Regions from separate parts of the Streptomyces vilmorinianum genome, predicted to be linked through region 1. Evidence: predicted binding sites of a transcription regulator. Region 1 holds the regulator's gene; the other holds the start of a gene.
The links. Region 1 encodes HspR, which represses chaperone genes until heat shock. Its sites were predicted from a motif close to TTGAGNNNNNNNNNCTCAA; they were not measured.

Region 1 (15,406 bases):
TCGATGAAGGTGATGATCTGGCCGTCGCTCGCCTTGATCTCGGACAGGACGGTCTTCAGGCGCTCCTCGAACTCACCGCGGTACTTGGCACCGGCGACCATCGCGCCGAGGTCGAGCGCGACCAGGCGCTTGTTGCGGAGCGACTCGGGGACGTCACCCTTCACGATCCGCTGCGCGAGCCCCTCGACGACGGCTGTCTTGCCGACGCCGGGCTCGCCGATGAGGACCGGGTTGTTCTTCGTGCGGCGGGAGAGCACCTGGACGACGCGCCGGATCTCCTGGTCGCGCCCGATGACGGGGTCCAGCTTTCCCTCGCGCGCGGCCGCCGTGAAGTCCGTACCGAACTTCTCCAGCGCCTTGTACTGACCCTCCGGGTCGGGTGTGGTCACCCGGCGCCCTCCCCTGCTCTTCTCGAACGCGTCAAGGAGCTTCTTCGCGCTCGCCCCCTGCCGGTCGAGGATCTCACCCGCCTGGCCGCCCTTCGCCGCGATCCCGATGAGCAGGTGCTCGGTGGACAGGTACTCGTCCCCGAGCTCCTTGGCGCGCTCGGCGGCGTCGGCGATGACGGCGAGCAGCTCCCGGTTGGGCTGCGGCGGCGCGACCGTGGAGCCGGTCACGCTGGGCTGCGCGGCGAGCAGCCGCTCCGCACCGGACCGTACAGCGGCCTGGTCGGCCTCGACGGCGGCGAGCAGGTCGATGATGTTCTCGTTGTCCTGACCCGCGAGCAGCGCCAGCAGAAGATGCGCGGGGGTCAGATCCGGGTGCCCCTGGGACACGGCGCGGCTGGTGGCCGCGTTGATCGCGTCCCGGCTCTTGTTGGTCAGTTCGGCGTCCACGTGCGGTGTCTCCTCCTCGGCGTACGGCTACACACGGTCTATGACTCGTCCAACGTCCACAAAGTTGAGTCTATTCCACTCAAGGTGTGGGAGCCAGGTCCGCCGCGGGTAGGTTCCGGGCATGGCGACTGACCCGAGGAACCCGGACGACTCGTATCTCAGCTTCTGGCGCGAGTACCACATGTGCACCCTCACGACCCCCCGCGCGGACGGTACCCCGCACGTGGTGGCGGTGGGCGTGACGTACGACCCGGAGAACGGGCTGGCGAGGGTCATCACCAACAAGCACAGCCACAAGGTCGCCAACGTCCTGGCGGCGGGCCCGGAGGGCGCGCGGGTCGCGGTCTGCCAGGTGGACAAGGGGCGCTGGGCGACGCTGGAGGGCGTGGCGCGCATCCGCACGGAGGCGGAGGTCGTCGCGGACGCGGTGGACCGCTACGCGGCGCGGTACGGGCGGACGCCGACGCCGAACCCGGACCGGGTGGTCATCGAGATCGCGCTGACGCGAGCGATGGGCCGGGCCTAGGTCCGGTCCAGGCCCGGTCCAGGTCCGGTCCAGGTCCGGTCTAAGCCCGGTCTAAGCCCGGTCCAGGCCGGGTCCGGGCCGGGCCCAGGGGCCTGTCCGGCGGATCATGCCGGACAGGCCCCTGGCCCCGAGGAGGGCTCAGCGCTTGAGCGTGAAGGTGAAGTCGCCGGAGAGCCTGCCGCTCAGCCGGACCGCCGACACGAGACTGCCCTCCGTGATCAGTCTCTCGACCTCGGCCCGCGAAAGACCGCACCCTTCGGCGATCAGTCGCACCGGCCGGACGGGGATCCGCGCCGCGAAGCGCACCGAGACGTCGACCGCCTCGCGCTCCAGGTGATCCGATCCGCCGGTGTCGAGGCGCCAGGCGGCGTCCCAGTCGAGGGCGATGCGGTTACGGCGCCGCACGACCGGATCCTGGAGCAACTCGGCTGTCAGGCCGGGGTCGTTGCCGTGCAGCCGGTCCAGCAGCTCAGGTCGTACGGAGCGGACGTTCGTCCGCTCCAGGACCGTGAGCTTCGCGGTCTCCCCGCAGGCGGTACAGAGGACGAGGAGCCAGGCGTCGATGAGCTTGTGGTGTGCGTTGACGCGGAATGTGCCGCTCGCCCGGAAGCGCTCGGACGCGCACGCGTGGCAACGGCGGAGAACGAGCGGCAGGCAGGTGGGCATGACCACCCAGTTTTCGAGCACAGAAGTACACCGGTTTCAGTGAGAAGTCCGCAGCAGAAAGGAGCGCGGCGCACAGGCGCGACGCGCGACAGATCAGCGCTCGGGGGGTCTCACACGGTGTACAACGGCACGTCCTTGACCAGACGACTCGGTTCGGCAGCACGCTAACGGCGCCCAGCGGCGCCGCTCCACCGGTTTTCGAGCCCATGCGGTCGCCCTAATCCGTTTGCCGTCGGCGAACCGGTCCGATAGGAAGCCCGCATGCTTAGAGGCACCAAGGTCGGGCTCAGGGCCCGCCACGAGGACGACATCCCGATCCTGCGGACCGAGCTCTACGACGACGTGGTCAACGGCTCGCGGGCCGAAGGCGGGCCGTGGCGGCCGATCACGCCCGGCTCGAAGGACCCGCGGCTCGTGGTGGACGACAAGGAGCAGGGGCACGTCCCGTTCTCCGTGGTGGAGTTGGACGGCGGCACGCTGGTCGGCACCGCGACGCTGTGGGGCATCGACACCCACAACCGGTCCGCGCACGTCGGCCTGGGACTGCTGCCGTCCGCTCGCGGCAAGGGCTACGGCACCGACGTGGTCGCGGTGCTGTGCCACTACGGTTTCGTCGTGCGCGGCCTGCAGCGGCTGCAGATCGAGACGCTGTCGGACAACGACGCGATGCTGCGCGCCGCCGAGCGCAACGGCTTCGTCCGCGAGGGCGTACTGCGCTCCTCGGCCTGGGTGTTGGGCGAGTTCCTTGACGAGGTGCTGCTCGGGCTCCTCGTCAAGGACTGGAAGCAGGAGCCGTAGGGCCAGGTCGAAGGACTAGCTCGAAGGGCCGGCTCGCAGGGCCGGGTCGCAGGGCCGGGTCGCAGGGCCGGGTCGCAGGGCCGGGTCGTCTCCTCAGGATCCTCCGACCTCAGAAGGTCAGAGGATCCTGTGCTCTGTCCAGAACGGGCCGAGGTCCTGCGTCGTCGCCGCTGCGCCGTCCCTGCCGAAGCGGTGGACGCGGTCCGGGACGGTGATCTCGGCATCGAAGGAGACGCTCGTACGCGCCCCGTACGGCAGCGGCGCGGGCAGGTCGATCCGCAGCGCGGTGCAGCCGACGGCGAGCGGTCGCGGGGTGCCTCCGGTGGCCCTGCCCACCCGGACCGGGGACGGCCTGTCCGGGGCTCCGCAGCCGTCGGTGCCGTTGCCCCACAGCCGTACGTCGACCGAACGCAGTGGAGTGCGGGCGGCATCGCGGAAGGACACCGTCTGGCGGCCGGTCCAGTGCGAGCCGTCGGCGTCGCCGCGCGGCGACACGTCGTACGAGGGGCGGTCCGGTGTCGCCGCCCTCACGGGGGCGGCGGGGTCCGCGGCGTCCTGGGCCGCGGCCGTCTGCGGCCGCCCCGGGCAGCACAACGGCGCCATCGCGTTTCAGGTCCGCGATGGCGCCGCTGTGTGGGGGAAGCACCTGAGCGATCTACAACGACGGGGGAACCGCTCAGGCACTGCGGGGGGTGGCGGTGATGGTTTCGGGCTCGGACTCGACGAGCTGGTGGTCTCGTTGGTCGAGATTGACGAAAATCATGCCGTACCGGATGGCACAGCGAACGGGCTGCGGGGCGCCACGAGGCCGCCGCAGGCACCGATAGGCGCGAACGTCCTCGTCCTGCTCACGAGCGACGACGATCGGTTCTCCGAAGAGGGTGACCATCAACGAATCACCACGGTGGGGGATGGCCGTGACGAGATCGATGAAATGCCACCCGGATCGATAGGCCGAGGCCATCTCTCGCCGGAAGACCCGGTCGTCCGGCGGCACAGTCATACGCCCGTGCCCGCCGGAGCGGAGTCCCACACCGGGTCACCCTGACCCGTCGGCGCGGAGTCCCACACCGGATCACGTTCGCCGGCCGGGACGAGGTCCCACACCGGGTCACTGGGAGCGGCGACAACGATGGCAGGAGCGCTGTCCCATACCGGGTCGCTGGTGGCCAGCGCTCCTACTGCCGCCGCCCCTATGAAGACGGAAGCAAGTACCGAGCGAAGCAGTTTTCTGGACATGAGCGGCTTCGACCTCACTTGATGGTTTCCTCTCCCCCGCGTACAAGACGATGGCTCAGTCTTTGCGCTTCCACCACCAGGGCAATGCATCATGTTCCTGAAATACAGGATCCTGGGGGGTGTTCAAATGCCGCAGAACGAACCAGAAGCGACACATCCCCACGGGCATGTCGATCTCTGTGCTGCCGGATCGGACTTGTACGCCAGTGCGTTGCGTACGGGGCGAATAACCAGGAGTGAGGCAGAAGCCGCACCCTGCCTCATGGACCTGGCACTTCTCCATCCCGACGCCGACGACCCGGCATGGCTGCGACCGGTCCCACCCTCGGCGGCGCTGGCCCGGCTCGTCCACCCCCTGGAGCGCGAAATCCAGGAACGGCGCAGCCTGGCCATGGGACTCTCCAGCGTTTTCGAGCCGTTCATGGCCATCAGCGCGCAGGACCCCTCGACGACCCACGCGATCACCGTCCTCGAAGGCATCAACCGCATCGACGCCGTCCTCGGCCGCGCCACCGCCGAGTGCTCGCAGGAGCTGCTGACCATCCAGCCGGGCGGCGGACGCAGCGAACACACCCTCAACACCGCGCTCCACCGCATCCAGCCGCTGCTCGAACGCGGCGTACGCGTCCGCACCCTCTACCAGCACACGGCACGGCACAGCCACGGCATGCAGGTCTACCTCGAACAGGCGGGCATGGACCGGCTGCAGGTGCGGACCCTGGAGGAGAGCATCGAGCGGCTCATCATCATCGACCGCTCGGTGGCGCTGATCCCGGCCCGCCAGGACCGCCAAGTCGCCCTGGAACTGCGCCATCCCGGGCTGGTGGAGTACCTGGCGACCGTCTTCGAGCAGTCCTGGGCCCGGGCGACCCCCTTCGGCGAGCAGGTGCCCTACGCCCGGACCCACGACGGCATCAGCGGCATCCAGCGCTCCATCGCCAAACTCCTCGTCGAGGGCCACGTCGACGAGGCCATCGCCCGCCGGCTCGGCATGAACGTCCGGACCTGCCGCGCCCACATCGCCAAGCTCGCCGCCGCCCTCGGCAGCGGCAGCCGCGCCCAACTCGGGTACCTCATAGCCCAGTCCGGAATCCTGAACCAGGAGCAGGACCACTGACCACGATGTACGTACAGATCGACCTCGACGGCCCCGCCGGGACCCTGCGCGTGTCCGGGTACGGGATGCCGACCGTGGACCTCGTCCGGGCGCCGGGGGCCCCGGTGAACGAGCACGTCCCCATCGGCACCCGCAAGACCGCCCTCCTCACGCTCACCGTCGACGGGCAGCCCGCCCGCATCCGGCCGGCCCGGGGGCGGCTGCTGCGGTCGTCGTACCGCGTCGACGCCCGCGTGGACGGGACCCGGTACCGCCTGATGCCGTGCTCCTGGCACGAGAGCCGGCTCGTCCGCGACGGCCAGCGGATCGGCACCCTGGAGTCCTCCGGCGACGGCACGGTCGAGGCCGAGTGGAAGCCCGATGCCGGGCTCACCCCCCGCGACCGCGCCGTGGGCACCGCGCTGGCCGCGGCGTTCGGGACCGGGGCCTCGCCGTGGTGGGAGACGGTCGGGGACATCGTCGGCGAACTCATCCCGTAACCGCAGGAGTGCGGGCATGCGACGAGGCCCCCTCCCGGTCCGGGAGGGGGCCTCGTCACGTACGAGACACGAGAACAGCCGGTTACTCGGGGCTTACTCGGCGCCGGGCCGCTTCGGGCGCCAGACCACCAGCGCGCTCGCCTGCTGCACGTCCTGGTACGGCACCAGATCGCGCCGGTACGAGGCGTGCACCTGCGCCTCGCGCTGCTGCATCGCCATCGCCGCGCCCTCCACGGCCGCCGACAGCTCGGCCACCCGGGCCTGCAGCGCCGCGACCTGGTTCTCCAGCTCGATGATGCGCTTGATGCCCGCCAGGTTGATGCCCTCGTCCTGCGACAACTGCTGGACGGTGCGCAGCAGTTCGATGTCACGGGCCGAGTAGCGCCGGCCGCGCCCGGCCGTGCGGTCCGGGGAGACCAGGCCGAGTCGGTCGTACTGACGCAGCGTCTGCGGGTGCAGGCCCGAGAGCTGGGCCGCCACCGAGATGACGTACACCGGCGTCTCGTCGGTCAGTTCGTACGGGTTGCGGCTGCGTCCCGGTCGGCTGTCCATCGGGTCAAGCTCCCTTCGCGGCCTGGAACAACTCTGCCCTGGGGTCCTCGCCCGCCGTCGCCTCACGGTAGGTCTCGAGGGCCTCGCGGGCCTTGTCGTCGAGCTCCTTGGGCACCGCGACCTCCACCGTCACCAGCAGGTCGCCGCGTGTGCCGTCCTTGCGGACCGCGCCCTTGCCGCGGGCGCGCATGGTCCGGCCGTTGGGCGTGCCGGCGGGGAGCTTGAGCGTCACCGCCGGGCCGCCCAGGGTCGGCACCTTGATCTCGCCGCCGAGCGCCGCCTCGTCGAACGTGACGGGCACGGTGACGGTCAGGTTGTCGTCCTTGCGGCCGAAGACCGGGTGGGCGTCGACATGGACGACGACGTAGAGGTCGCCGGCCGGGCCGCCGCGCTCGCCCGGAGCACCCTTGCCGCGCAGCCGGATCCGCTGCCCGTTCGAGACACCCGCGGGGATGCGGACCTGCATGGTGCGCGAGGACTTGGCGCGCCCGCTGCCCTTGCAGACCTCGCAGGGGGTCTCGGCGATCAGTCCGCGGCCCTTGCAGTCCACGCACGGGTCGGTGAGCGAGAAGGAGCCGCTGCCGCCGCGCGAGACCTGGCCGGTGCCGACGCAGGTCGGGCACACGCGGGGCGTGCCGTTCTTGTCGCCGGTGCCCGAACAGGCCTTGCAGGGCGCCTGGGAGGACATGCGCAGGGGCACGGTGGCGCCGTCCACGGCCTCGGTGAAGCTGAGCGTCACCTCGGACTCGATGTCCTGGCCGCGGCGGGGCTGCGTACGCGTGCCCGCGCCGGCGCCTCCGCCACGGTTGAACAGTCCGCCGAACACGTCGCCGAGGCCGCCGCCGAAGCCGCCCGCCCCGCCGGGGCCGCCGGGGCCCTGGGCGCCGCCGAAGAGGTCGCCCAGGTCGAAGTTGAACGTACCGCCGCCGCCCGGTGCCCCGGCGCGGAAGCCACCGTTGCCGAAGAGCGCGCGGGCGTCGTCGTACTCCTTGCGCTTCTTGGGGTCGCCGAGGACGTCGTTCGCCTCGGAGATCTCCTTGAAGCGCGCCTCCGCGCTCGCGTCACCCTTGTTGGCGTCCGGATGGTTCTCGCGGGCGAGCTTCCGGTACGCCTTCTTGATCTCGGCCTCGGTGGCGTCCTTGGGGACGCCGAGAACCTTGTAGTAGTCCTTCTCGACGAAGTCCTTCGTGCTCATCGACGTCCCTCCTCTCGGACGATCTTCGCGTTAGCCCTCCTCGGGGCCACCGCTCTCCTCGTCTGCCGACGTGTCTTCCTTCGCGGCCGGCGTCGCCCCGGGCTGGGGCTCGGCCACCGCCACGCGCGCGGGCCGGATGGTCCGCTCGCCGATCCGGTACCCCGGCTGCAGGATCGCCACGCAGGTCGTCTCGGTGACATCCGGCGCGTACGAGTGCATCAGGGCCTCGTGGATCGTCGGGTCGAAGGGCTCGCCCTCCTTGCCGAACTGCTGCAGACCCATCTTGGCGACGACGGTCTCCAGCGACTCGGCCACCGACTTGAACCCGCCCACGAGCTCGCCGTGGTCCCGGGCCCGGCCGACGTCGTCGAGCACGGGCAGCAGCTCGGTCAGGAGGTTCGCGACGGCGATCTCCTTGACCGTGACCCGGTCCCGCTCCACGCGGCGGCGGTAGTTCTGGTACTCGGCCTGGAGCCGCTGGAGGTCCCCGGTCCGCTCGCTGAGCGCGGAACGGGCCTGGTCCAGCTGAGCCACCAGGGCTACATCCTGTGCGTCCCCGGCCGGGGCCGCCTCCCCCTCCTTGGAGGAGTCGGCGGCCTTCGGCTCGGCGTCTTCGGGGGTGGCGCCGGAGGGGACGTCGGGCTTCTCCTCGAAGCCCGGGGTCTCCTCCGTCATCAGGCCGCGCCGCCCTTCTTGGGCTCGTCGTCGACGATCTCGGCGTCGACGACGTCGTCGTCGGCCTTGGCCTCGCCCTGCGGGGCGTCGCCGCCGGCGGCCTGGGCGGCCTGGGCGTCGGCGTACATGGCCTGGCCGAGCTTCTGGGAGACGGCCGCGACCTTCTCGGTGGCGGTACGGATCTCCGCGGTGTCCTCGCCCTTGAGCTTCTCCTTCAGCTCGGCGACGGCGGTCTCGACCTCGGCCTTGACCTCACCGGGGACCTTGTCCTCGTTGTCCTTGAGGAACTTCTCCGTCTGGTAGACCAGCTGCTCGCCCTGGTTACGGGTCTCGGCGGCCTCGCGACGACGGTGGTCCTCGTCCGCGTACTGCTCGGCCTCCTGGCGCATCCGGTCGACCTCGTCCTTCGGCAGCGAGGAGCCACCGGTGACGGTCATCTTCTGCTCCTTGCCCGTGCCCAGGTCCTTCGCGGTCACGTGCATGATGCCGTTGGCGTCGATGTCGAACGCGACCTCGATCTGCGGCACACCACGCGGGGCCGGCGGCAGACCGGTCAGCTCGAACATCCCGAGCTTCTTGTTGTACGCCGCGATCTCACGCTCGCCCTGGTACACCTGGATCTGCACCGACGGCTGGTTGTCCTCGGCCGTCGTGAAGATCTCGGACCGCTTGGTCGGGATCGTGGTGTTGCGCTCGATCAGCTTGGTCATGATGCCGCCCTTGGTCTCGATACCAAGCGACAGCGGCGTCACGTCCAGCAGCAGGACGTCCTTGACCTCACCCTTGAGGACACCGGCCTGCAGGGCGGCACCGATGGCGACGACCTCGTCCGGGTTCACACCCTTGTTGGCCTCCTGGCCACCGGTCAGCTCCTTGACGAGCTCGGCGACGGCCGGCATACGGGTGGAGCCACCGACGAGAACGACGTGGTCGATCTCGGACAGGTTGATGCCCGCGTCCTTGATGACGTTGTGGAACGGCGTCTTGCAGCGCTCCAGGAGGTCGGCGGTCAGCTGCTGGAACTGAGCGCGGGTGAGCTTCTCCTCCAGGTGCAGCGGGCCCTCGGCGGAGGCCGTGATGTACGGGAGGTTGATCGACGTCTCGGTGGAGGACGACAGCTCGATCTTCGCCTTCTCCGCGGCCTCGCGGAGACGCTGGAGAGCCATCTTGTCCTTGGCCAGGTCGACGCCGTGGCCGTTGGCGAACTGCTTCACCAGGTAGTCGACGACACGCTGGTCCCAGTCGTCACCACCGAGGTGGTTGTCACCGTTGGTGGCCTTCACCTCGACGACGCCGTCGCCGATCTCCAGGAGGGACACGTCGAAGGTGCCGCCACCGAGGTCGAAGACGAGGATCGTCTGGTCGTCCTTGTCCAGGCCGTAGGCCAGGGCGGCCGCGGTCGGCTCGTTGACGATGCGCAGGACGTTGAGGCCCGCGATCTCGCCGGCCTCCTTGGTGGCCTGACGCTCGGAGTCGTTGAAGTACGCGGGCACGGTGATGACCGCGTCCACGACCTTCTCGCCCAGGTACGCCTCGGCGTCGCGCTTCAGCTTCTGCAGGATGAAGGCGCTCATCTGCTGCGGGTTGAAGCTCTTGCCGTCGATGTCCATCTTCCAGTCGGTGCCCATGTGGCGCTTGACCGAACGGATGGTCCTGTCGACGTTGGTGACCGCCTGGCGCTTGGCGACCTCGCCGACGAGCACCTCACCGTTCTTCGCGAAAGCGACGACGGACGGCGTGGTCCTGGCGCCCTCGGCGTTGGTGATGACGGTGGGCTCGCCGCCTTCCAGAACGCTGACGACGGAGTTAGTCGTGCCCAGGTCGATGCCGACCGCACGTGCCATTTCGATTCCTCCAGCTGACTGACTTGAGTGGAACTGACTCAAGGATGCACGACGGACCGCAACCCGTCAACAGACCTGAGCGGAGGCGACTCAACTCTTCGCCCTGCGAGCCACTCAAAGAGCCGCCGGAGGTGCGTCGTTCAGCGGCGTTCAGCGGCGCTCAGCGGCATTCCGCGGCATTCCGCGTCATTTCCCGGCCGATCACCCCTCCCCGTGAGAGAGTCCGGGGAGCCCTCGACGGGCATAGCGGGCATATCCCACGAATATCCCATAAGCGTCCCTCGAAAGGGTGTGGGGAATGGCGGCCAAGCGCGCACTCGACCTCTTCGCCGGACTCGTCCTGCTGGCCCTCCTGTCCCCCCTGCTCGCGGCGGTCGCGCTCTCCGTCGCCCTCGCCACGGCCGGCCCCGGCGGGATGCTGCGCCGCCGGACGGTCGCGGGCCGCGACGGACGGCCCTTCACGATGGTCACCTTCCGCACGAAGAGCCCACTGGCCGCGCTGCCCCTGCTGCTCCATGTCGTACGGGGCGAGATGTCGCTGGTCGGGCCGTGTCCGCTCGCCCCCGGGCACCGCGAGTGCACGGGCGAGTACCGCCGCCGGCTCTCGGTGCGCCCCGGCCTCACCGGCCTGTGGCAGATCAGCGGGCGCTCGGAGCTGCCCTGGGAGGAGCGCGAGCTGCTCGATCTCCACTATGTGGACCATCATTGGCTGGGAATGGATCTGGCGATCCTGGCGCGTACGCTTCCAGCAGTCCGTAGACGCCGCGCGGCAAGGCTTGCCTGAGCGACACAGATCACCGCAGGGGCCGCTTACAGGGTGGCGCCCCGAAGGGTAATCTCAGCACGGACTGAATAAGTTACCGCTTAGTAGTGCCACACTCGAGAGTGCCGGCACTCCGCCTCGCAGGCCCGCCCGAGGAGCCCCTCATGCAACTCGCCGCGATCGTCGTGTCGATCGTCATCACGGTGGTAGCCGTCGCGCTGTTCGGCCGCGCCATCGCGCAGATCTACCGCTTCGTGCGGCTCGGTCAGCCCGTACCCGCGGGCACGCGCACCGGCGACCCCAAGCAGCGCACCATCACGCTGGTCAAGGAGTTCCTCGGCCACACACGCATGAACCGCTGGGGCGTCGTCGGCGTGGCGCACTGGTTCGTGGCGGTGGGCTTCTTCGCGCTGCTGCTCACGATCGTCAACGCCTTCGGCCAGCTCTTCCAGGCCGACTGGCTGATCCCGATCATCGGCGACTGGCTGCCGTACGAGGTCTTCACCGAGTTCCTCGGTCTGATGACGGTCCTCGGCATCGTGACCCTGATCGTGATCCGGCAGCTGAGCCGGCCGGGCAAGGCGGGCCGCAAGTCCCGCTTCGCGGGCTCCAAGACGGGCCAGGCGTACTTCGTCGAGGGCGTCATCCTGATCGTCGGCGTCTGCATCATGACGCTGCGCGCCCTGGAGGGCGTCCAGCACCACGTGACCAGCTGGGAGCCGGGCTTCTTCGCCTCGTACCCGCTGATCGCGCTGCTCGACGGGCTGGACCTGAACACGATCCAGCACCTCACCTACTTCTTCGCGGCGCTCAAGATCGTCACGTCCTTCACCTGGATGATCACGGTCTCCCTCAACACCAACATGGGTGTGGCCTGGCACCGCTTCCTCGGCTTCCCGAACATCTGGTTCAAGCGCGAGGCCGACGGCTCCACCGCCCTCGGCGCGCTGCAGCCGATGACGACCGGCGGCAAGGAGATCGACTGGGAGGACCCGGCCGAGGACGCCGTCTTCGGTGTCTCCCAGGTCGAGCAGTTCTCCTGGAAGGGCATCCTCGACTTCTCCACCTGCACCGAGTGCGGCCGCTGCCAGTCGCAGTGCCCCGCCTGGAACACGGGCAAGCCGCTCTCCCCCAAGCTCCTGATCATGTCGCTGCGTGACCACGCGTACGCCAAGGCGCCGTACCTGCTGGCCGGCGGCGGCAAGACCATGGAGGGCGAGGAGAAGGCGTCCGCCGAGGCTCTGAAGGACGTCCCCGCCGCCGCTCTCGCCGAGGCCGAGCGCCCGCTGATCGGCACGGTCGAGGAGAACGGCGTCATCGACCCGGACGTGCTGTGGTCCTGCACCACCTGCGGTGCGTGCGTGGAGCAGTGCCCGGTCGACATCGAGCACATCGACCACATCGTCGACATGCGCCGCTACCAGGTGATGATCGAGTCCGCCTTCCCTTCGGAGGCCGGCACGATGCTCAAGAACCTGGAGAAGAAGGGCAACCCCTGGGGTCTGGCCAAGAAGCAGCGCGTCGAGTGGACCAAGGAGGTCGACTTCGAGGTCCCGATCGTCGGCAAGGACGTCGAGGATCTGACGGAGGTCGACTACCTGTACTGGGTCGGCTGCGCCGGCGCCCTGGAGGACCGGGCCAAGAAGACCACCAAGGCCTTCGCCGAGCTGCTGCACATGGCGGGCGTCAAGTTCGCGATCATGGGCGGCGAGGAGAAGTGCACCGGTGACTCGCCGCGGCGCCTGGGCAACGAGCCGCTGTTCCAGCAGCTCGGCCAGGAGAACGTCGCGATGCTGAACATGGCGTTCGGCGAGGACGAGGACGACGAGTCGACGAAGAAGCCGAAGTCCTCGAAGAAGATCGTCGCGACCTGCCCTCACTGCTTCAACACGATCGCGAACGAATACCCGCAGCTGGGCGGCGAGTTCGAGGTCATCCACCACACGCAGCTGCTCCAGCACCTCATCGACGAGGGCAAGCTGATCCCGGTGACGCCGGTCGAGGGTCTGATCACGTACCACGACCCCTGCTACCTGGGCCGCCACAACAAGGTCTACACGCCCCCGCGCGAGATCATGGACAAGGTCCCGGGCCTGCGTCAGCAGGAGATGCACCGCCACAAGGAGCGCGGCTTCTGCTGCGGCGCCGGCGGCGCGCGGATGTGGATGGAGGAGCGGATCGGCAAGCGCATCAACAACGAGCGCGTCGACGAGGCCCTGTCCCTCAACCCGGACATCGTCTCCACCGCCTGCCCGTTCTGCCTGGTCATGCTGACCGACTCGGTCAACGGCAAGAAGAACGAGGGCAAGGCCAAGGAGTCCGTCCAGGTCGTGGACGTGGCGCAGCTGCTGCTCGACTCGGTGAAGACGCCGGTGGAGGAGCTGCCGGCGGAGCCGGAGCCGGAGCCGGAGTCGGAACCGGTGTCGGCCGAGTAGTCCGTACGTCCGTACGTCCGTACGACGAGAAGGGCCGCCCCGCGCGCATGCGGGGCGGCCCTTCTCGTCGTACGACGGCTCGGTGAACGCCCCAGAACCCCTAGGGGATGTCACAGCTCAGTGGCAAGCACAGGGGCAAACGAGCGCCCTCACAGGGGGAACGGGTACGTTCAGAGGCGTGGCTGGATTCAGGAACGGACGCGGCCGGGACAACCGCCCCCCGCAACAACAACCGCAGCAGGCGCCGTACGGGTACAACGCGGCCCCGCCGCCCCACCCGCAGCAGCAGTGGCCCCAGCAGGGCCCGCAGGGCGGCGGCGGCGCGCACGGGGAGCCGGAGTACTTCGGGGACCCGTACGGAGGGCAGCAGCAACAGCAGCAGCACTACGCGGCGAACACCCCGGGGCACACGCAGATGTTCAGCGTGAACGAGGACCCGTACGGCGACGCCGCGACGTACAACGCCGGTGCGGCCCCCGCCGCCCCGGCCGGCCCGCGCCTGCCCTGGAAGGCCCTGCTGAGCGGCATCGTGCTGCGCCCGGCGCCGACGTTCCTGCAGATGCGGGACCACGCCGTCTGGGGCCCGGCGCTGGTCGTCACGTTCCTCTACGGACTGCTCGCGATCTTCGGCTTCGACAAGGCCCGCGACGAGGCCATCAACGCGACCCTGTCGACGGCGATCCCGTACGTCCTGATGACCGGCGTGGGCTTCGTCCTCGGCGGACTGATCCTGGGCGCGGTCACCCACACCCTGGCGCGCCAGCTCGGCGGCGACGGCACCTGGCAGCCGACGGTCGGCCTGTCGATGCTGATCATGTCGATCACGGACGCGCCCCGGCTGGTCTTCGCGGTCTTCCTCGGCGGCGAGAACGGCCTGGTGCAGGTCCTCGGCTGGGTCACCTGGCTGGCGGCGGGCGCGCTGTTCACGATGATGGTGAGCCGCTCGCACGACCTGCCGTGGCCGAAGGCGCTGGGCGCGTCGGCGATCCAGCTGATCGGGCTGCTGAGCCTGATCAAGCTCGGCACCCTCTGAGACGCCCTGGACGACAGGAAGGCCCCCACCGCGGCGGTGGGGGCCTTCCTCATGCCGTATCCGTATCCGTATCCGTGCTCAGGCGTCGAGGACCTGTCCTTCGCGCTTCACGACGGGCGGCTCGACGGACCAGGGGAAGTTGATCCACTCGTCGGTCTTCTTCCACACGTACTCGCACTTCACGAGGGAGTGCGACTTCTCGTAGATGACGGCGGAGCGCACCTCGGCGACGTGGTCGACGCAGAAGTCGTGGACGAGCTTGAGGGTCTTGCCGGTGTCGGCGACGTCGTCGGCGATCAGGACCTTCTTGTCGGAGAAGTCGATCGCGTTGGGGACGGGCGCCAGCATGACGGGCATCTCGAGCGTGGTCCCGACCCCGGTGTAGAACTCGACGTTCACGAGGTGGATGTTCTTGCAGTCGAGCGCGTAGGCCAGACCGCCGGCGACGAAGACGCCGCCGCGAGCGATGGAGAGAACGACATCGGGCTCGTAGCCGTCGTCGGCGATGGTCTGCGCGAGCTCGCGGATCGCGCGCCCGAAGCCCTCGTACGTCAGGTTCTCGCGTACTTCACTCATGCCGGCCGCCGCCTCACACCTGGGTCCGATGGAAGTTCATGTACGAGCGCGAGGCCGTCGGCCCCCGCTGCCCCTGGTAGCGCGAGCCGTAGCGCTCGCTGCCGTACGGGTGCTCGGCGGGCGAGCTCAGCCGGAACATGCACAGCTGCCCGATCTTCATCCCCGGCCACAGCTTGATCGGCAGGGTGGCGAGGTTCGACAGCTCCAGGGTGACGTGCCCGGAGAACCCGGGGTCGATGAACCCGGCGGTCGAGTGCGTGACGAGCCCGAGCCGCCCGAGGGAGCTCTTGCCCTCCAGGCGGGAGGCGATGTCGTCCGGCAGCGTGATGACCTCGTAGGTCGAGGCGAGCACGAACTCGCCCGGGTGCAGGATGAACGCCTCGTCGCCCTCCGGCTCGACCTCGCGGGTCAGGTCGAGCTGCTCGACGGCGGGGTCGATGTGGGGGTACCGGTGGTTCTCGAACACCCGGAAGAAGCGGTCAAGCCTCACGTCGATGCTCGAGGGCTGCACCATGGATTCGTCGTACGGGTCGATGCGCACCCGTCCGGCATCGATCTCGGCCCGGATGTCCTTGTCTGAGAGAAGCACGCCCCCACGATACGCAGAGGGCGCGGACCTCCCCCAATCGGGAAGACTCCGCGCCCCGGATACCATCAGCGCTGCTCAAGCTC
Region 2 (15,406 bases), 5.9 Mb from region 1:
GACGGCGTCCTCGACCGTCTGGGCGGGGAAACCGCGATTGAGAAGGTGGGCGAAGAGCGCGCCGGCGTGCCGGGCGAACAGCCGGGACAGCGCGTCCGTGTCGCCGTCGGCGACGGCGTGCACGAGATGCGCGTCGCACGCGTCCTCCTCGGCACGGTCCACGTCGCCTGCGGCGGGCGGCCCACCGGGGGCCGTGTCCTCGGTGCACTGCCCGCACCCGGGATAGCTGGTCGTCACGACGACTGAACGCACCGAAGGCGTACGGAGGTTGCAATTCCGCGCACGTTTCCAGCGCGCGGGGGTGGGGTCGGGGCGCGCGTCATGCGCCCCCGCCACGCGCGCCCTGCCCCCCGCCACGCGCGCCGCCGCTACGCGCGCTCCCGCCACGCGCGCTCCCGCCCCCCGCCACGCGCGCCGCCGCTACGCGTCCCGCACGATGCCGGTCAGCGGGCCCTCGTAGCGCCAGTCCAGCGAGTCGTACAGCGCGAGCCCGTCCGTCGTCGCCGAGAGCACTCCCGTCACCGCGCCGGACTGGGCGGCCGCCGCTTCGAGGGTGAGCATGACGTTGGCGCCGAGGCCGCGGCGGCGGTGGTCGGGGTGGGTCTCGATCTGGTCGGCGACCGCCGTCGCGCCCGTCGGGGCCATCTGGCCGCGGGCGGCGAGCGTGCCGTCCGGTGCCACGATCCGGACCCGGATCACGCCGTCGCGGGTCTCCGTCGTCCGCGCGTATCCCTCCGGCGCGGGCGGCCGCGCGCCCGCGTCCAGGCGCTTGCACATCATGAAGCCGGGGTCGTCAGGGACGGTCCACCCCGGGGTGATCCACTCCGCGACCTCCTCCGGCCCCGCCATCACCTTCAGCCAGGCGTACGGCTCGGTGATCTCCTCGCAGAGCTTGCCCACGGACACCGCGTCCGGAGCCGGCAGGACGTGCCGGAACACGTGCGTCGGGAGCCCCACGTCGATCCGGTAGCCCCAGGGCTCGGCGACCGCGGGCGGAGTGCCCCGCGAGACGGTCCAGCCGGCCACCCAGGCGGATGTAATAGACGCCATATCCATGCAGGTATTACAAGGCATCCGCTCGGCCGCCCGCGAGAGTGATCGCTCAGGGCGAACAGACCCCCAGGAACATTCCATGACCCCCGTGCATTGAGTCCACATAGCTCAACTTGACTGCCGAAGGGGAGATCATGGCTTCGACGTCCTCACCGCTCACTCTGCCTGTGCTGCCGCTCGACGACGAGGTCGTGCTGCCCGGAATGGTGGTGCCGCTCGACCTGTCCGACAACGACGTACGCGCCGCGGTGGAGGCCGCCCAGGCCGCCGCCCGCGCCGATACCGGCAAGCCCAGGGTGCTCCTCGTGCCCCGCATCGACGGCACGTACGCCGGGACCGGCGTCCTCGGCACCGTCGAGCAGGTCGGCCGGCTCTCGGACGGCGACCCCGGCGCGCTCATCCGCGGCCGCGGCCGCGTCAAGATCGGCGCGGGGACGACCGGCCCCGGCGCCGCGCTCTGGGTCGAGGGCAGCGTCGTCGAGGAGACCGTGCCCGAGCCGCTGCCCGGCTCCGTGACCGAACTGGTCAAGGAGTACAAGGCCCTGGCCACCAGCTGGCTGAAGAAGCGCGGCGCCTGGCAGGTCGTGGACCGCGTCCAGCAGATCGACGGCGTCTCCGCGCTCGCCGACAACTCCGGCTACTCGCCCTTCCTCACCGTCGAACAGAAGGTCGAACTCCTGGAGACCGCCGACCCGGTCGCCCGCCTCAAGCTCGCCACGGCCCAGCTGCGCGAGCACCTGGCCGAGCAGGACGTGGCCGAGAGCATCGCGAAGGACGTCCAGGAGGGCGTCGACAAGCAGCAGCGCGAGTTCCTGCTGCGGCGTCAGCTGGAGGCCGTACGCAAGGAGCTGCGCGACCTCAACGGTGAGACGGAGGGTGACGAGTCCGACGACTACCGGGCGCGGGTGGAGGCCGCCGACCTGCCGGAGAAGGTGCGCGAGGCCGCCCTCAAGGAGGTCGAGAAGCTGGAGCGGTCCAGCGACCAGTCCCCGGAGGGGTCCTGGATCCGCACCTGGCTCGACACCGTCCTCGAACTCCCCTGGAACGAGCGAACCGATGACGGCGCGACCCAGTACGACATCCCGGGCGCGCGGGCCGTCCTCGACGCCGAGCACGCGGGCCTGGAGGACGTGAAGGAGCGGATCACCGAGTACCTGGCGGTGCGCAAGCGTCGCGCCGAGCGCGGGCTCGGCGTGGTCGGCGGGCGGCGCGGCGGCGCCGTGCTCGCCCTGGTCGGCCCGCCCGGTGTCGGCAAGACCTCGCTCGGCGAGTCCGTCGCGCACGCGATGGGCCGGAAGTTCGTCCGTGTGGCGCTCGGCGGCGTACGGGACGAGGCGGAGATCCGCGGCCACCGGCGTACGTACGTGGGCGCGCTGCCCGGCCGGATCGTACGGGCGATCAAGGAGGCCGGGTCGATGAACCCCGTCGTCCTGCTCGACGAGATCGACAAGGTCGGCTCCGACTACCGGGGCGACCCGGCGGCTGCCCTCCTCGAAGTCCTCGACCCAGCGCAGAACCACACCTTCCGGGACCACTACCTGGAGGTCGAACTCGACCTCTCCGACGTCGTCTTCCTGGCCACGGCCAACGTCCTGGAGGCCATCCCGGAGGCCCTGCTCGACCGGATGGAGCTGGTGCGGCTCGACGGGTACACGGAGGACGAGAAGGTCGTCATCGCCCGTGACCACCTGCTGCCCAGGCAGCTGGAGCGGGCGGGCCTGGAGCCGGGCGAGGTCGTCCTCGAGGACGCGTCGCTGCGGAAGCTGGCGGGCGAGTACACGCGGGAAGCGGGCGTACGGAACCTGGAACGGTCCATCGCGCGGCTGCTGCGGAAGGTCGCGGCGCAGCACGAACTGGGCGACCGGGAGCTGCCGTTCTCGGTCACCCCGGACGACCTGCGGGGCCTGATCGGGCGCCCGCACCACATCCCGGAGTCCGCCCAGGACCCGGCCGAGCGCCGCACGGCCGTGCCGGGCGTCGCGACCGGCCTCGCGGTCACGGGCGCGGGCGGCGACGTCCTCTTCGTGGAGGCGTCGCTGGCCGACCCGGAGACGGGCGCGGCGGGCCTGACCCTGACCGGTCAGCTGGGCGACGTGATGAAGGAGTCCGCTCAGATCGCGCTCTCGTTCCTGCGCTCGCACGGCGCGGAGCTGGAGCTGCCCGTGACCGGTCTGAAGGACCGGGGCGTGCACATCCACTTCCCGGCGGGCGCGGTCCCGAAGGACGGCCCGAGCGCGGGCGTCACGATGACGACGGCGCTGGCCTCGCTGCTCTCCGGCCGCCTGGTCCGCACGGACGTGGCGATGACCGGCGAGGTCTCCCTGACCGGCCGCGTCCTGCCGATCGGCGGCGTGAAGCAGAAGCTCCTGGCGGCCCACCGCGCGGGCATCACGACGGTCGTGATCCCCAAGCGGAACGAGGCCGACCTGGACGACGTCCCGGCGGAGATCCTGGACAAGCTGGAGGTCCACCCGGTCACGGACGTCCGCCAGGTCCTGGAACTCGCCCTGTCCCCGGCGGAGATGGCGGTGAGCGCGGCGGCGTGACGCTCCCTGAGCGGTGGGGCACCCCTGTGCGGGGGTGCCCCACCGTTGTCAGTGGCGGCTGCCATGCTCAGGGCATGGACGAGAACGCCTTCTGGGCACTCATCGAGGACCTGCGCCGGCAGCCGGGCGACCGGGACGACCGACTGGAGTGGCTGAGCGCGGAGCTGCTGCGGCGGCCCGCCGGTGACAGCGTGGCTTTCCACGTGTGCCTTGAGCGGGCGTGCGACGCCGCGTACAGCTGGGAGTTGTGGGCGGCTGCGGAGCGGATCGAGGGCGGCCGGTGCTCGGATGACGGATTCGCGTACTTCCGGCTGTGGCTCGTGAGTCAGGGGCAGAAGGTCTACGAATCCGCCCTGGCCGACCCGGACTCGCTGGCGGACGTGCCGGAGGTCAGGCGACTCGCGGGGCGGCCGGTCGACGACTGGGACGACGAGGACTGGCCCGAGTGGGAGGAGCTCGACTACGTCGCGCAGGACGTCTACGACGAGCTGACCGACCAGGAGGACGACTCCGGCGACGCCTTCTTCGACAAGGTCTCGACCGAACAGGGCGACGACGCCCCGGACCCCACCGCCCCGCCTCGCGGCCGCCGACTGGACGCCGAGGCGATACCGAGGCTCGCCGCCCTCTTCCCCGCCGACGCCCACGCGGTCGCCGCTCCCGCCCGGTCCACGATGGGTGACGCGGACGCGTAGACCGGGTTGGGCCGGACACCGACCGTGCGTCTAGGACGCCCTCCGGCGGCGCGACAGAAGCACGCTCCCCGCGCCGAAGGCGGCAAGCGCGCCCGCGGCCGTGAGGGCGAGGGGGAGCGGGGAGGCGTCCGGCGTGGCGGCCTCTGCGGAGAGGGCCGGGGGGAGCTCGTCGCCGCCGTGGCCCGCGTGGCTGACCGTGGAGCGGTCGGCGCCCGCGGCGATCTTCGCCTCGCTCGGGGCGGAGGCCGCCGTCGTACCGCCGAAGGTGACGTCCGAGCAGCTGTAGAACGCCTCCGGGCTGTCGTTGCGCTGCCAGACCTTGTACACGATGTGGCGGCCCGTGCGGGCGGGCAGGTTGCCGGTGAAGGCGTAGAAGCCGTCCGTCGCCGTGCGGGTCGTGGCGTAGGTGGCCACCGGGGTCGCGTCCAGGTCCGACCACTTCAGGGGCTGCGTGGGGTCGAAGCCCTCCTTCGTGACGTACACCGTCATCGTCCCCGAATGCGGCGCCGTCACCCGGACCTTGAAGTCGAAGGAGCCCGCCGTGACCGCCGTCGCCGGCCAGTCCGTGCGCGCCCAGTCCAGGGCGCGGTACTTCTCGCGGTTGGCCGAGCAGAGCCTGCCGTCCGGGATGAGCAGCTGGTGCTGCCCGTCCGCGTTGGCGATGTTCACCTCGTTCCAGTCGTAGAGCGGCTGGGTGCCCGAGTCGGCGACGAGGTCCTTGCACACCTGCGACTTCGGGTTCTCCGGCCCCTCCGCGTAGCACGCGGCGACCCGGCTCACCGGGTTGAAGACGGCTCCGTGGGCGCCTGCCGTGGACGGGGTGAGGGGGACGAGTACGGCGGCGGACAGTGCGGCGGCGGCTGCGGTGGCAGCGCGGCGGGTGGACGGCATACGAGGCTCTCTCTCGTGCGTGGGGAGTACGGGACGAGCAACGTGCGGGCGGCGTACGGAAGTTGGGCCCGTACGACACCGTCGACCCGAAGCCTCGCATTGGTCCATACCAATACGCAAGAGTGAGGAGCGGCCTCCCGGGTCCGCCGCCGCGTACCCGGGAAGCCGCCGAAAGGGACCGCGCTCAGCCGTTCGCCAGCGCCTGTACCCGCGAGAGGTCACCGTTGAAGTGGTTGTGGTCGCCGACCGTCGGGCCGGACGAGGTGTACTGCCACATCGTGTAGTACGACCAGCCGGCCGGGAGTTCGCCCACCGTCGTCGCGTACCGCGCGATCCACAGCGGGTTGGTGGTGGCGAAGCCGCCGTAGTTGCCGGTGCACTGCTTCCACCAGCTCGTCGCCGTGTAGATCACCGGGTCGCGGCCGGTCCGGTACTTGTACCGGTTCACGAAGTCGCGGATCCAGGCGACCATCCCGGACTGCGTCTTGCCGTAGCAGGTCGCGCCGTACGGGTTCCACTCGATGTCCAGCGCCCCCGGCAGCGTCTTCCCGTCCCGGGACCAGCCGCCGCCGTTGTTCACGAAGTAGTCGGCCTGCGCCGCGCCCGTCGTCGTGTCCGGGGTCGCGAAGTGGTACGAGCCGCGGATCATACCCACGTTGTACGAGCCGTTGTACTGCTGCGTGAAGTAGGTGTTCTTGTAGTACGTGCCTTCCGTCGCCTTGACGTAGGCCCACCTCACCCCGCTGTTCCACAGGGTCGACCAGGCGACGTTCCCCTGGTGGCTGGAGACGTCCACGCCCTCGGTCTGGACCGCCTGGATCGAGATGCCTCCCGGCTTGCCACCCTGACCGTCATGGGCGGGGACGCCCATGCCCATCCAGGCGCTGCCACGGGCGGGGACCTGTCGGGCGCCGGGGTCCTGCGCGGCGTTCGCCGTGCCGGAGAGGAGGAGGGGCAGAAGCAGGGCCAGGGCCGCGAGCGCGGCGCCGGCGAGGGATTTTCCGGATCTGTGCACGGGCATTGCGTGCCTCCGAAAGGCTCGGTGGGGGAGCGATGTCGACAAGTCCTGCTGTGGACATGTCATAGATGCGCTGGGGGAGACGCTACGCACGTAGACCTACCGGCGGAAGAGGGCCTGAGTGCTGCCGTTGGTCTACTCCTGCGAAATACTGGGGGAGCTGCGGCGATGGCCGCGGCCGAAAGAAGCTTTCAGCGACCGGAAAGCGCGCGAGGGGTGCTGACGTGCACGGAAGCGGTACGGGGAGTGAAGGCGAGCCCACCACCAGGATTGGTGTGGACCAGGAATTCCTCGCCCTGGAACGGGAACTGGCGGTCTTTCTGCGCCGTGCCCGCGCTCAGTCCGGCGAGATGGCCCGCGAGGTCCATCCCGAACTGGAGCCCGCCGCCTACGGCCTGTTCGTACGGCTCGACGACGCCGGCCCGCAGCGCGCCACCGATCTCGCCGGGTACTTCGGCGTCGGCAAGGCGACCATGAGCCGCCAACTGCGCGCCCTGGAGGACCTCGGGCTCGTCGCCCGCGACCCCGACCCGGCCGACGGGCGCGCCTCGCTCGTCCGGCTGACGGAGGAGGGGCGGGTCCGCTTCCGGAAGGTACGGGACGCGCGGCGCGGGCGGTACGTCCGCAAGCTCGCGGACTGGGACCGCGGCGAGGTCGCCGAACTGGCCCGCCTGCTGCACCAGCTGAACGCCCGCGCGGAGGGCTGAGGGGCGGGCAGGGCCTCAAAGCGACGCGTACACCGCCGTCGCGTCGTCGTGCAGCTTCCAGCGGTGGGTGCCGCCCGCAGCCTCGCCCGCCGCCTCCAGGGCCCGTACCCGCCGGAGCAGGCCGTGCGGGCCCTCCTCGCGCAGCACCCCGAAGCAGTCCGCCCAGTCGCCCTCCTCGAAGAGCTCCACCCAGCGCGTCGCCCCGTCCGTGAGCGCCGCCAGGGCCCGTACCGCCGAGCGGGGCGTCGTCCCGGCCACCGCCCGCCGCGCCACCTCCGGGTCCGCCGCGGCCGTGAAGAAGCCGCCCTCCTGGTTGCGCAGGCGGTCCGTCGCCTCCAGTGAGCGGCGGATCTCGTCCGGGATCCGGTCGAGCCGGTCGTCGAGCACCGCCCGGACCGAGCCGTCCGGCGCCTCCAGAAGCAGCGCGGCGTCCGACAGGACCAGGTGCTCGACCACGGCCGCGTCCCAGCGGGCCATCGCGACGGTCGCCTGAGGCGTACGTACGTGAGAAAGGTCACAGGTTTTCCGGTGGGCGTCCGCGGTGCGCCGGATTGCCATGGCCAGGATCTCGGGCAGCGTCAAGTCACGCCGCGAAACAGACAGTTCGGTCAAAGCTCCGCCGAGGTGCGCGGTGAACCAGGGCACGTCGTGCACACAACCGTCATGACCGGCCGGCGGTGTCACCCCGTCGAGCACCACGACCGTCCCACCCTCGCCGGCGGCGGGCAGAGCGGCCGCTGCCCAGTCCTCGTTGGGGCGTTCGGGGCTGCCGGGGAGGGTGACCACGTCGGTGCGCATGATCTCCAGTCTGCCCGCGGGCCCATGGAGGCTGCATCACTCCTTCACAGTGCCTCCAAACGGCCGAATCTGGCCTGTACCAAGCCGTCGAGGCCGCTGCGGGAGACGGAACTGGAGGCTCCGGGAAGCTGCGGGCGGGCATCCTGCCAAAGCACGCGCGGAAGATCCAACCGGCGCCCGGCGAGGGCCCGCGGAAGCCCCCATCGGAAGTTGTTCGCCAACTCATGAGTGTTGTTCACTCGTTCGGGTGGCGGAGCGGCCGATGCGCGTCCCCTTCCCAGAAGCGCTGGAATGGTCGGAAGCCGTACCAGGGGTGGGGGCGCTCTTTCATGTGACCGGTCGTCACCTCTGCTTCATGGGTGGACGAGTCGAGAATGCGAGCACCGGTGCAGAAGAAGCGGCCTCGGAGCAACAACGGCACGCGGAGCCAGAGCCCCGGTGACCCGCTGACCACGGGCGACGGCGCCACGGGTCCCGCGACGGCCGGAGCCACCGCCCGATCCACGGCCGGAGCCACCGCCGGATCCACCCCCGGAGCCGCCGGCGTTCCCGCCGGCCGTCCCAAGCGCGTCCGCAACCGCCTGGTCGCCGGTGTCGCCCTCGTCGGTGTCACCGTCCTCGCCGCCGGCGCGCCCGCGGTCCTCACCGCCTCCGCCGAACTGACCGACTCCCAGAGCCTGGTCACTCTCGCCGAGCTCGACCGCCAGGCCGTCACCCTCGCCCACTCCCTCGCCGACGAGCGCGACGAGGTCGTCGCGTACATCGCCGCGGGCCGCGACGAGCAGACGGGCGACGCGAAGGACCGGCTGCAGATCACGGACGCCCGCTCCACCCGCGTCGACCGCCAGATCGACGAGATCGGGCCGGCCGCCCCCGCCGAGCTGCGCCGCGACCTCGCGGGCCTGCCCTCCCTCCGCCGTACCGCGCTCACCGGCAAGGGCACCGCCCTGGAGGCCCACAGGGCCTACTCCAACGTCATCGCCAAGCTCCACGCCCTCGCCGACGAGCTGGCCGAGAAGACCCCCGCCCGCGCCGCCGAGGCCACCCGCGCCCCCGCCGCCCTCGGCCGCGCCGTCGAGCAGGCCTCCGCCGCCCGCGGGCTGCTCCTCGCCGCCCTCGCCGTACCCCAGCCCGAGTCCACCGGCACCCACTACGACCCCGTCACCGGCACGTACGTCCCCGACGAGCCCGAGGGCGCCGACGAGGCCGACCGGGCCCGGGACGCCCTGACGGCAGCCGCCCAGCAGGCCCGGGTCCGCGAACTGACCGCCCTCGCCGACTTCGACCAGGCCGCCTCGGCCACCGCCCGCGACGCGTTCACCGCCACGGTCACCGGCCCGGACGTCAAGAACGCCGAACGCGAGCTGGCCCGGCTCACCGACCAGCCGAGGCTCACCGAGTCCGAGCGCGAGACCGACCGCGAGAAGCTGGAGGCCGTTCTCTCCGCCCGCGTCGAGCAGATGCGCGGCGCCGAATCGGCCCTCGCCACCGACCAGGTGGAGCGGCTCGCCCAGCTCCGCGACGACGACGTCACCGCCCTCGAACTGCGCATCGCCTTCCTCGGCGGCTGTCTGCTCGTCGCGATCGGCATCTCCACCTACGTCGCCCGCACCCTGACCCGCCCCCTCGCCGTGCTGCGCATCGGAGCCGCCCGCCTCGCCGCCGCTCCGGCCCCGGAGACCGAGGAGCCGGTGCGCTTCACCGGCCGTAACGACGAGTTCGCCCAGGTCGTACGGTCCCTCAACACGCTCCAGGGCAAGCTGGCCGCTCTCGCTCAGCGGACCGAGCGGCTCGACGGCGAGCGCGCCGGCCTGGAAGGCTCCCGCGAGGCCCTCGCCGCCGAACTCGCCGTCCAGCGCGCCGAGCTCCAGGGCCACACGGCCCTTCTCACCGCCGAGCTCGAACGGTTCCGCCACACCGTCCACCACACCTTCGTCAACCTCTCGCTGCGCAGCCTCGGCCTGGTGGAGCGCCAGCTCGGCGTCATCGAGAAGCTGGAGGAGCGCGAGCAGGACCCGGACCGGCTCGCCACCCTCTTCAAGCTCGACCACATGGCGACCGTCATGCGCCGCCACAGCGAGAACCTCCTCGTCCTCGCCGGTCACGAGCACGTCCACGGTCACCCCGGGCCGGTCCCGCTGGTCGACGTGCTGCGCGCCGCCGTCAGCGAGATCGAGCGGTACGAGCGGGTCACCATCCAGTCCCTGCCGCCGCACGCCCAGATCGCCGGCTTCGCCGCGGACGACCTCAGCCACCTCGTCGCCGAACTCCTGGAGAACGCCACCTCCTTCTCGCCGCCCGACGCCCAGGTCCAGCTCTCCGGCTGGCTCCTGGAGAGCGGCGAGGTGATGCTCTCCGTCCAGGACGAGGGCATCGGCATGACCGAGTCCCGGCTCGCCGAGCTCAACGCGCGGCTCGCCGAGGCCGACCCGGCCGACGTCGAGGGGGAGGGGCTCGGGATCCGCGTCACCGCCCTGCTCGCCGCCCGCCACGGCGTACGGGTGCAGCTGCGGGAGCAGAAGCAGGGCGGCATCGCGGCGGTGGTCGTCCTGCCGCAGTCGCTGCTGCCGACGGCCCCGCCCGCCGCGGTCCCGCCGGCGGTGCCGGTCGCGGGCGCGGCGCCCACGTTCAACCTCCCGGGCTCGGTCGCCGAGGCGAACTCCAACGCCCTGCCGTCCCGTACCAGGGACCCTCTGGTGGTGGCCGCGGAACAGGCCTTCGCGGCGGCCGAGAAGGCCGAGAAGGCCGAGAAGGCCGAGAAGGCCGAGGAGGCCGAGGAGGCCGAAGCGGACTCAGGCGCTCCCGAGGAGTCCCCGGCGGAGTCCGTCTCCGAGACGACCCTGCAGGTCCGCCTCCCCGACCCGGCGCCCGAGCCGGACACCCACGAGCGCGCCGAGGAACCGGCCGTACAGCAGGTCACCGACAAGGGCCTGCCCAAGCGCACCCCGCAGATCGTCCCCACGGCCGACACCTCCGCCGCCCCGCGCACGGGCAGCGTGGACGCCGAGGCGCTGCGCCGCAGGCTGGGTGGCTTCCACCAGGGGGCCAGGGACGGGCGACGGGACGTCGAGGCGGAGATCGAAGCCGGGGAGGCCGGGGAGGCCGCACAGACCACACAGACCGCACGTACCGAGGAGATGACGGGGGACACAGTCGAGGAGGCACGTAGTTGACTGCGACCGAAACATTCGGACTGAGCAGAGAGGCCCGCAACCTGCACTGGCTGCTGGGCAACCTCGTCGAGGAGGTGCCCGGTGTCCGCTCGGTCGCCGTCGTCTCGTCCGACGGACTGCTCCTGCTCTCGTCCGACCCGTCGGCCCAGAACGCCGCGGTCACCGAGGAACGCCCGCGCGGCCCGCGGGGCTCCAGCGCCGACCTGGCCACGATCGTCTCCGGCATCGGCAGCCTCACCATCGGCGCGGCCCGGCTGATGGACGGCGGCGGGGTCAAGCAGACGATGGTGGCGATGGAGGAGGGCAGCGTCTTCGTGATGTCGATCAGCGACGGCTCGCTGCTCGGGGTCCACGCCGAGCCCGACTGCGACATGAGCGTGGTCGCGTACCACATGGCTCTCTTCGTCGGCCGCGCCGGACACGTCCTCACCCCCGAACTCCGCAGCGAGCTGCGCAAATCGTTGGAGAGCAGCCAATGACGTCCGTCTCGTCGGGGTTTCACGCCCATAAGCTGCCGGTCCGCGGGGAAGGCCGGCGGCCCGCCCGCGTCCGTCCGTACTCGCTCACGGGCGGCCGGACCCGCTTCGGCCACGTCCTGCTCGTCGAGACCTTCGTCGCGGCCCTCGAGGCGCCGGCCGCGCGCAAGGTGCTGACGGGCGGCCGGCCGGGCGCCCGCGGGCTCATGCCGGAGATGCGGGCGATCGTCGAGATCTGCCGCCGGATGCGTACCGTCGCGGAGATCTCGGCGCTCCTGAAGATGCCGCTGGGTGTCGTGCGCGTGCTGCTCAGCGACTTGGCCGACCAGGGAAAGATCCGTGTGTACGGGACCGGTCACGGCACCGGCCAGCCCGACCGCGCGCTGCTCGAAAGGGTGCTGAGTGGACTCCGCCGTCTCTGAAGCCGCTGCCCCGGCCCTCGCCGGAATCCCCGCCCAGCCCGAACCCCGTGAACCCGGTCCCGTCACGGACACCGAAGAGGGCGCGCAGGACTGGCAGCTCGACCACACCCGCGCCCCCATCGCGACCAAGGTCGTCGTCGCCGGCGGCTTCGGCGTCGGCAAGACGACCTTCGTCCGGGCGGTCTCGGAGATCACTCCGCTGCAGACCGAGGCGCTGATGACCCAGGCGAGCGAGGAGACCGACGATCTCTCCGCGACGCCCGGCAAGAGCACCACGACCGTGGCGATGGACTTCGGCCGGATCACCCTCGACGACGACCTGGTGCTGTACGTCTTCGGTACGCCGGGACAGCAGCGCTTCTGGTTCATGTGGGACGACCTGGTGCGCGGCGCGATCGGCGCGATCGTGCTCGCCGACACCCGCCGGCTGACCGACTGCTTCCCCGCCCTGGACTACTTCGAGAGCTGCGGGCTGCCGTACATCGTCGCGGTCAACCACTTCGAGGGCACCGAGCTGTTCGAGCCCGAGGACGTCCGGGAAGCCCTCACGGTGCCCCCGCACGTACCCGTCGTGATCATGGACGCGCGCAAGCGGTACAGCGTCGTCGAGACGCTGCTCGCCATGGTCGCGCACGCGCTCGAAGCCTCTCCCGAATAACGCGATAGGAACCCCGTCATGCGGAAGATACTCATCGTCGGAGCCGGGCAGTCCGGTCTCCAGCTCGCCCTCGGACTGCAGGCGCAGGGCTACGAGGTCACCCTCATGTCCAATCGCACGGCGGACGAGATCCGGTCCGGCCGGGTCATGTCCACCCAGTGCATGTTCGACACCGCGCTGCAGCACGAGCGGGACCTGTCCCTCAACTTCTGGGAGTCCCAGGCCCCGCAGATCAAGGGCCTCGGCGTCTCCGTCGCCGCGCCCGACGCGTCCCGCGCCATCGACTGGGTGGGCAAGCTCGACGGCTACGCGCAGTCCGTCGACCAGCGCGTGAAGATGGCCGGCTGGATGGAGACCTTCGCCCAGCGCGGCGGCCAGCTCGTCATCCACGGCGCGGCAGTCTCCGACCTGGACTTCTTCTCCCGTACGTACGACCTGGTGCTGGTCTCCGCGGGCAAGGGCGAGCTGGTCTCCATGTTCGGCCGGGACGCCGCCCGTTCCCCGTACAGCGAGCCGCAGCGCGCGCTGGCCGTCGCCTACGTCCACGGCCTCGGTCCGCGTCCCGAGCACCCCGACTTCGACGCGGTGCGCTGCAACCTGGTCCCGGGCGTCGGCGAGCTCTTCGTCATGCCGACCCTGACGACCTCCGGTCGCGCCGACATCCTCTTCTGGGAGGGGATCCCGGGCGGCCCGCTCGACGTCTTCCAGGGCGTCAAGGACCCCTCCGAGCACCTCTCGCTCACGCTGGAGCTGATGGAGAAGTTCACGCCCTGGGAGTACGCGCGGGCCACGAAGGTCGAACTGACCGACGCGAACGGCACCCTGGCCGGCCGCTACGCCCCGACCGTGCGCAACCCGATCGGCCGCCTCCCCGGCGGCGGCCTGGTCCTCGGCGTCGCGGACGTCGTCGTCGCCAACGACCCGATCACCGGCCAGGGCTCGAACTCGGCCTCCAAGTGCGCGGCGGCCTACCTCGCGTCGATCGTCGAGAACGGCGACAAGCCCTTCGACGAGGCGTGGATGCGGGCCACGTTCGACCGCTACTGGGACACGGCGCAGCACGTCACCAAGTGGACGAACGCCATGCTGGGCGTCCCTCCGGAGCACGTCCTGAACCTGATCGGCGCGGCGGGCCAGCTCCAGCCGGTCGCCGACCGCTTCGCGAACGGTTTCAACGACCCGGCCGACTTCGAGAACTTCTTCTTCGACCCGGAGAAGACCTCCGCGTACCTCGCGTCGGTCGCTCAGGGCTGAGCCCCGCCGAACGAACAGAGCAACGGCCTCCGCCCACCAGGGACGGAGGCCGCTGCTCGCGACTTTCGGGGCCCGCGGGCCCGCTAGAACAGCAGGTTGAACTGCTGCCAGCCGGTGCCGACCTTCACGCGCGCCGCGTACGGCTTCGCCGCGACCCCCGTGCCCTGGTAGTACCAGAGCGCGCCCGAGGCGTCCCGCGCCACCAGGTCCGCCTTGCCGTCCGAGTTCAGGTCGCCCGGCGCCACGCGTGCGCCCGACGCGGACCGATGACCTTCGAGCCCGCGTCGACGCTCGCCCCGCGCGGCACGTAGACGAGGCCGTAGTAGGCCGTCGTGCCGTCCGCCGCGGTGCTCGACGCCGAGATCCCGGGCGCCGGGTTGCCCCAGCCCTTCAGGTCGCAGAGGTACACGCCGGCGATCCCGGCCTTCGGCGTGCAGCCGTCCGCCCCCTCCGGCTTCAGCCCGGCCGGCAGTCCGCCGCCGGACCAGGTGGCGTCCGTGAGCGGCTTCTTGCTCAGCGCGTAGACGTACGTGCCGTCCGACTCCCCGGTGTTCTGCCCGCCGGTGCTCGGCGGCGCCGGCCAGGTCCAGCCCTCGCCCGGCATGAGGACCTTGTTCTCGACCGGGTCGAAGGAGAACGTCGGATCCCCGGCCGCCACGGCCGTCCCCGCGCCCACGGCGCCTCCGGTGACGAGCGGCGCCGCTGCCACACCGGCCCCCAGAACCCCGCGCAAAGTCACCGCCACGTAAATGATCAGTCGCTGGACGCTGACAGGCCCCACCGACAAAGGGCTTGGCCGGTGCGGCTCAGGCCCGATCGAACCCCTCGTCGGCTCCGTCCGTCGCTCCCGCCGGGAGCTCGGGCGGCGTGAACGCGAGGAGAGGGGCCGCGGTCGGGTCCGGGCGGACCGCGCCCAGGAGGGGGTTGGCGGCGATCGGGGAGACCTTCACGCGGGCGCCCGGGCGCGGGGCCTGGACGACCAGGCCCTGACCGAGGTAGATCGCCACGTGGGTGGCCTCCGGGAAGTAGATCACCAGGTCGCCGGGGCGCAGCTCGCGCAGGGGCACCTTGGGGAGGGTATGCCACTGTTCCTGGCTGGTCCGGGGGATCTCGCGGCCCGCGTTCGCCCAGGCCTGCGAGGTCAGCCCCGAGCAGTCGTACGACTCAGGTCCCTCGGCGCCCCACACGTACGGCTTGCCGATCTGCCGCACCGCGTAGCGCAGCGCCTCTCCGCCCTCCTGCGAAGGGGTCCGGTCGCCGTCCAGGACGCCGGAGTCGAGGAGTTCGCGCTGGGCGCCCGCTGTCTGGGTCCGTTCCAGTTCGGTCAGCCGGGCGAGCTGGTCGGCGGGGAGCGAGGCCAGCAGCTTCTGGACCTCCGCCAGCCGGGTCTGGACGTCCTCCCGCTGCTTCTTCTGCCGGGCGGCGAGCGTCTGCTGCCGGTCCAGGGCCTTGCGGGAGGCGCTCGCGAGCGCGTCGGCCTTCTTCTCCGCCGCCGTGAGCCGGGAGACGGTGGTGGCCCGGTCGCGGGCCGCACGGGCCATCAGATGGCCCTGGTCCAGGGCGTGCCGGGGGTCCTCGGCGAGCAGGAGCCGCAGGTACGGGGAGAACGCCGAGGTCGTCGCGCGCCCCTGGTACTGCTCCCGGGCGAGCCGTCCGGCCTCGTTGCGGCCCTGGGCGAGCGCTTCGCGGGCGGCGGTGAGTGCGGCGGTGACCTT

Region 2: lon (endopeptidase La) is a predicted target of HspR. The motif match lies at 1,147-1,165, and genes of this name have one in related genera.

What each region holds. Positions count from the first base shown of each region.
Region 1 is NZ_CP040244.1:233,543-248,948, reverse strand. Features, by position in the region: gene clpB (ATP-dependent chaperone ClpB) at 1-836, opposite strand, end outside; gene FDM97_RS01260 (pyridoxamine 5'-phosphate oxidase family protein) at 958-1,362, shown strand; gene FDM97_RS01255 (DUF1062 domain-containing protein) at 1,501-2,049, opposite strand; gene FDM97_RS01250 (GNAT family N-acetyltransferase) at 2,290-2,826, shown strand; gene FDM97_RS01245 (gluzincin family metallopeptidase) at 2,944-3,429, opposite strand; gene FDM97_RS01240 (Rieske (2Fe-2S) protein) at 3,503-3,829, opposite strand; gene FDM97_RS01235 (helix-turn-helix transcriptional regulator) at 4,193-5,182, shown strand; gene FDM97_RS01230 (hypothetical protein) at 5,188-5,661, shown strand; gene FDM97_RS01225 (heat shock protein transcriptional repressor HspR) at 5,755-6,213, opposite strand; gene dnaJ (molecular chaperone DnaJ) at 6,218-7,408, opposite strand; gene grpE (nucleotide exchange factor GrpE) at 7,439-8,083, opposite strand; gene dnaK (molecular chaperone DnaK) at 8,083-9,927, opposite strand; gene FDM97_RS01205 (sugar transferase) at 10,226-10,711, shown strand; gene FDM97_RS01200 ((Fe-S)-binding protein) at 10,855-13,125, shown strand; gene FDM97_RS01195 (Yip1 family protein) at 13,304-14,158, shown strand; gene FDM97_RS01190 (phosphoribosyltransferase) at 14,237-14,734, opposite strand; gene dcd (dCTP deaminase) at 14,748-15,323, opposite strand.
Region 2 is NZ_CP040244.1:6,168,347-6,183,752, reverse strand. Features, by position in the region: gene FDM97_RS28500 (RNA polymerase sigma factor) at 1-237, opposite strand, end outside; gene FDM97_RS28495 (GNAT family N-acetyltransferase) at 421-1,056, opposite strand; gene lon (endopeptidase La) at 1,188-3,599, shown strand; gene FDM97_RS28485 (DUF4240 domain-containing protein) at 3,674-4,294, shown strand; gene FDM97_RS28480 (lytic polysaccharide monooxygenase auxiliary activity family 9 protein) at 4,325-5,185, opposite strand; gene FDM97_RS28475 (lysozyme) at 5,370-6,206, opposite strand; gene FDM97_RS28470 (MarR family winged helix-turn-helix transcriptional regulator) at 6,428-6,910, shown strand; gene FDM97_RS28465 (protein phosphatase 2C domain-containing protein) at 6,926-7,708, opposite strand; gene FDM97_RS28460 (sensor histidine kinase) at 8,095-10,881, shown strand; gene FDM97_RS28455 (roadblock/LC7 domain-containing protein) at 10,878-11,360, shown strand; gene FDM97_RS28450 (DUF742 domain-containing protein) at 11,357-11,779, shown strand; gene FDM97_RS28445 (GTP-binding protein) at 11,760-12,437, shown strand; gene FDM97_RS28440 (styrene monooxygenase/indole monooxygenase family protein) at 12,456-13,691, shown strand; gene FDM97_RS36055 (hypothetical protein) at 13,775-13,936, opposite strand; gene FDM97_RS28435 (hypothetical protein) at 13,918-14,400, opposite strand; gene FDM97_RS28430 (C40 family peptidase) at 14,498-15,406, opposite strand, start outside.